Regions from separate parts of the Corallincola spongiicola genome, predicted to be linked through region 1. Evidence: predicted binding sites of a transcription regulator. Region 1 holds the regulator's gene; the other holds the start of a gene.
The links. Region 1 encodes sigma-54, which starts transcription at its own class of promoters, with help from an activator protein. Its sites were predicted from a motif close to GTTGGCACGNNNNTNGNNT; they were not measured.
Positions count from the first base shown of each region.

Region 2: EXY25_RS02415 (nitrate reductase) is a predicted target of sigma-54. The motif match lies at 1,125-1,143, and genes of this name have one in related genera.

Region 1 is NZ_SHLY01000004.1:241,681-243,887, reverse strand. It holds gene ptsN (PTS IIA-like nitrogen regulatory protein PtsN) at 1-361, opposite strand, end outside; gene hpf (ribosome hibernation promoting factor) at 370-657, opposite strand; gene EXY25_RS13275 (RNA polymerase factor sigma-54) at 689-2,185, opposite strand.
Region 2 is NZ_SHLY01000001.1:558,301-560,507, forward strand. It holds gene cobA (uroporphyrinogen-III C-methyltransferase) at 1-777, opposite strand, end outside; gene EXY25_RS02415 (nitrate reductase) at 1,179-2,207, shown strand, end outside.

The DNA.
Region 1 (2,207 bases):
CGATAGCCGACAAGGTCTTCAGATGTTCCTGACAACTCTGTTCTGGAACCAAGAGGGCGAAAATCAGATCCACCGGTTTGTTATCAATTGCATCAAAGGCGATAGGCTCATCGCACTGCAATAACACGGCGACTGCTTTATTGGCGTTAGTGATCCTACCGTGGGGAATGGCAATGCCGTTACCTATACCGGTACTGCCTTTCTTTTCACGTTCTAGAATACTTTCGAAAATGGCTTTGTGGCCATGTTCTGGCAAGTGTTTGGCTGCCAATTCACTGGCCATTTCTAATATTCGTTTCTTACTTGAACCATGGACTGCACTTCGGGTGCAGTCCAGGCTAAGTATGGATGATATATCCATAGACATCTCTAGTGAGCGTTTAGCTTTTCTTTGTGTTTTATTACTTGCCGATCGAGTTTATCGATCAACGAGTCAATAGCTGCATACATATCACGATGCTCTGCATTCGCAAAGATCTCTCCACCATTTAGGTGCAGTGTGGCTTCGGCTTTTTGGGTTAATTTCTCAACATTGAGGATCACGTGGACATTGTTGATGTGGTCAAAGTGGCGCTCTAATTTACTAAATTTTCCGTCGACATACTCTCGCAGAGAGTCTGTTACTTCTACATGATGGCCGGTAAGATTGATTTGCATAGACCTCATCCTTATTTAGTTTTATTGCCTGCTATAGCAAGCTTTTTCGCTGATTTGACGGTGGAATAGACAAGGATTCCCGATACTTCGCAATGGTTCTCCGCGCTACCTGAATTCCCTGATCTGCCAGTAGGTCAGCAATCTTGCTATCTGACAAAGGCTTATTAGGGATTTCTGCCGCCACAAGTTTCTTGATTAACGCTCTAATTGCCGTTGAAGAACATTCTCCGCCACTTTCAGTACTGACATGACTGGAGAAGAAATACTTGAGTTCGAAAATACCCCGCGGGGTATGCATATATTTTTGTGTGGTTACTCGAGAGATGGTGGACTCGTGCATATCAACCGCTAAGGCAATATCATTGAGTACCATTGGCTTCATCGCTTCATCGCCGTACTCAAAGAAGTCGCGTTGGAACTGTACAATACAGTTGGCGACCTTGAGTAGGGTGTCGTTACGACTTTCCAGACTTTTGATAAACCACTTCGCTTCCTGCAGGTGGGAGCGTATATATTGACTGTCAGTGGTGTTCTTTACCGTCCGGCTCATCGCTGCGTATTGCTGATTCACTTTCAGCTTGGGTACCGAGTCGGGGTTTAGCTCAACCACCCAACGTCCAGCTTTTTTCATTACCGACACATCGGGGATCACATATTGCTCATCACCGCTGATCACTGCGCTGCCGGGACGCGGATTCAACGATTGGATCACCCGCAGAACTTCACGGAGCTGGTCTTCTTTCAGTTTGGTCTTGCGCATCAATTGGCGATAATCCCGGCTGGCTAGCAGGTCAATATACTGGCCAATAACCTGGCGGCACTCTTTTAGCCAAGGTGTCTCTTTGGCAAACTGATTGAGTTGTACCAGCAGACACTCCTGCAATGTGCGGGCACCTACGCCAATGGGATCGAACAGTTGTACTCGCTTAATGACCGCTTCTACTTCATCAAGTTCGATATCTTCCTGCCCTAAAGAAGTAAGAATATCGTCGGCGGTGACCGTCAGGTAACCCGATTCATCAATCCCATCGATTATCGATGTCGCAATGGCTCTGTCGACATCTGTGAACGGGGTTAATTGCATCTGCCATTCCAGATGATCTTGCAACGACTCTGTGGTTTCGCCTTGATAGGTAAAGTCGGCGTCATCACTGAACGAGGAACCTGAAACGGGCGCTGCTGAAAGGTGGTCATCCCAGGTTGTATCGGTAGGCAGTTCTTCATTGATTTGTTGTTGGTTGAGCGCCTCAGATGTTTCCATGGCTGCATCTTCGCGCTCTTCCGACTGATTATTTTCAGCATTAGCCGTGGTTTGTTCCAGCTTGTCAGTCGCGGTATGGCTTTCACCATTAACTTGCTCACTGGTTTCTTCCGCTTCGTTTTGCTCGAGTAGCGGATTATTATCCAGCGCTTCTTGGATCTCTTGCTGAAGGTCGAGCGTCGACAATTGCAATAGCCGGATTGCTTGCTGCAATTGCGGCGTCATGGTGAGTTGCTGACCTAAACGTAACTGTAATGACGGTTTCATCTACTTCCGTGACATTTAAAAT
Region 2 (2,207 bases), on a different contig from region 1:
CTCGCCAATAACGACCAATGTTGGAGATGGCAACTGGTGTTGCTTTGCCAATTCGGGCAACGTTTCTAATGTGCCTATAACGGTTTGTTGTTCTGGACGGCAGCCATTGGAAATCAAAGCGGCCGGCGTGTTGGTTGGCATACCGTGATGAGACAGTTCACGGCGAATATCAGGAAGTTTGCTCAGCCCCATATAGATAACTAGCGTTTGTGCCGGGCGGGCAAGGGCATGCCAATCAAGGTTAAGTCCGGTTTCACCGTGGGCGGTAATAAAGGTACAAGCTTGTGCCATACCGCGGTGAGTGAGTGGGATACCTGCGTAGCTGGTGCAGCCCGATGCCGCAGTGATACCTGGCACGATCTCTACATCAACGCCAATTTTACGCAGGCTTAAGGCTTCTTCACCGCCACGACCAAATATAAACGGGTCGCCTCCTTTAAGACGGCAAATGTTAAATCCTTCAGCCGCCTTAGTGACTAACAACTCGTTTAGTGCCGACTGGCTGATGCTATGATGATTTTTCGATTTGCCGACAAACAGCGCTGCGGTTTGTTCTGGAAACAACGCCCTAATTTCATCGCTGACCAGCGCATCGTAGAGAATTAGGTCTGCTTGTTGAATAATGCGCAGAGCTTTAACTGTTAGCAGTTCAGCGTCACCTGGGCCCGAGCCGACCAACCAGACTTTACCTTGCGAAGAGGCTGACTTTGATGGAGTTGACTGCTGCTTAAGCGCTCTTGTTTCATTGTTCAGCGCGATAATCTTATTTCCCATCATTTACCCTCAAACTTGCTGCTGGTTGTAAAAACAACGCTATTTAGCTAGGTACAAAGCAAGGTTGAGGCCAACTGTGTTTTTGATTGGTTGTTTTTATCTAACACGCTGTAATTTATTGATTTATTTTCCAGCCTCGATTGGTGGTGTCTAAATCCATTCTATGAGTAGGGGTAGTAGGTCTATCTCGCTATAGGTAGTGTTTTGATAAGCTGCTTGCCCAATGTGATCTAGGTTGCACTTTTATCTTGCGCCAATAAAGTGCAGTCGGGGAAGCTTTAACGAGTTGTCAATTTAAGGCACTAAGGCTGAAATGCCGTTACGGCGGGGGTTTTACGATGTTTTGGCAGTGTGGCAAGGGTATTGCACCAAAGCAACGCAGAGATGTTTATTAGGAGTATTCCATGACCAACGACTGGGTGAAAACAACCTGCCCATACTGTGGCGTCGGGTGTGGCGTTGAAGCCAAAGCAGATGAATCGGGCAAGGTCACTATCCGTGGTGACAAATCCCACCCAGCGAATTATGGAAAGCTGTGTTCTAAAGGGCTCGCGCTAGGCGACACGGTTGTACCCACCGGGCGCTTAACGCACCCCTATCAAGATGGTCAGCGTATTAACTGGCAACAGGCACTGAACACGGTAGCGAACCAGTTTCGCGATACGATAGATGCCCACGGACCAGACTCTGTCGCGCTTTATGTGTCCGGCCAGTTGCTCACCGAAGACTACTACGTCGCCAACAAATTGATGAAAGGCTACGTTGGCTCAGCCAACATCGATACCAATAGCCGACTTTGCATGTCATCTGCGGTGGCGGGGCATAAGCGTGCATTTGGTACTGACACCGTACCTGGTTGTTATCAGGATTTTGAAGTGGCAGACTTACTTGTGCTGGTTGGTTCGAATTTAGCCTGGTGTCACCCCATCCTGTTTCAGCGGGTAAAGCAGGCCAAGTTAGACCGGCCAAACATGAAGATCATTGTGATCGATCCGCGGGTAACAGATACCTGTGATATCGCCGATCTACACTTGCCGATCAAGCCCGGCAGCGATGTCTTACTGTTCAATGCATTACTGGCTTATCTGGCAGCGAACGATCATCAAGATCCTGAGTATCTTTCCAAATATACCGAAGGGGCCGAGCAAGCACTGCACGCTGCCCATGCCGATCAGGGCGATTTGGGTGATTTACAACAAGTCGCGGCAAAGTTAGGTATCGATAGTGCTAAGTTGACCGAATTTATGGCGCTGTTTGCTGCTACAGAGAAAGTCACCACCGTATATTCTCAAGGCGTAAACCAGTCCACCAGTGGCGTGGATAAAGTCAACGCGATCATCAATTGTCATCTGTTAACGGGTCGTATCGGACGCCCCGGCATGGGCCCGTTTTCTATTACCGGTCAGCCTAATGCGATGGGTGGACGCGAAGTG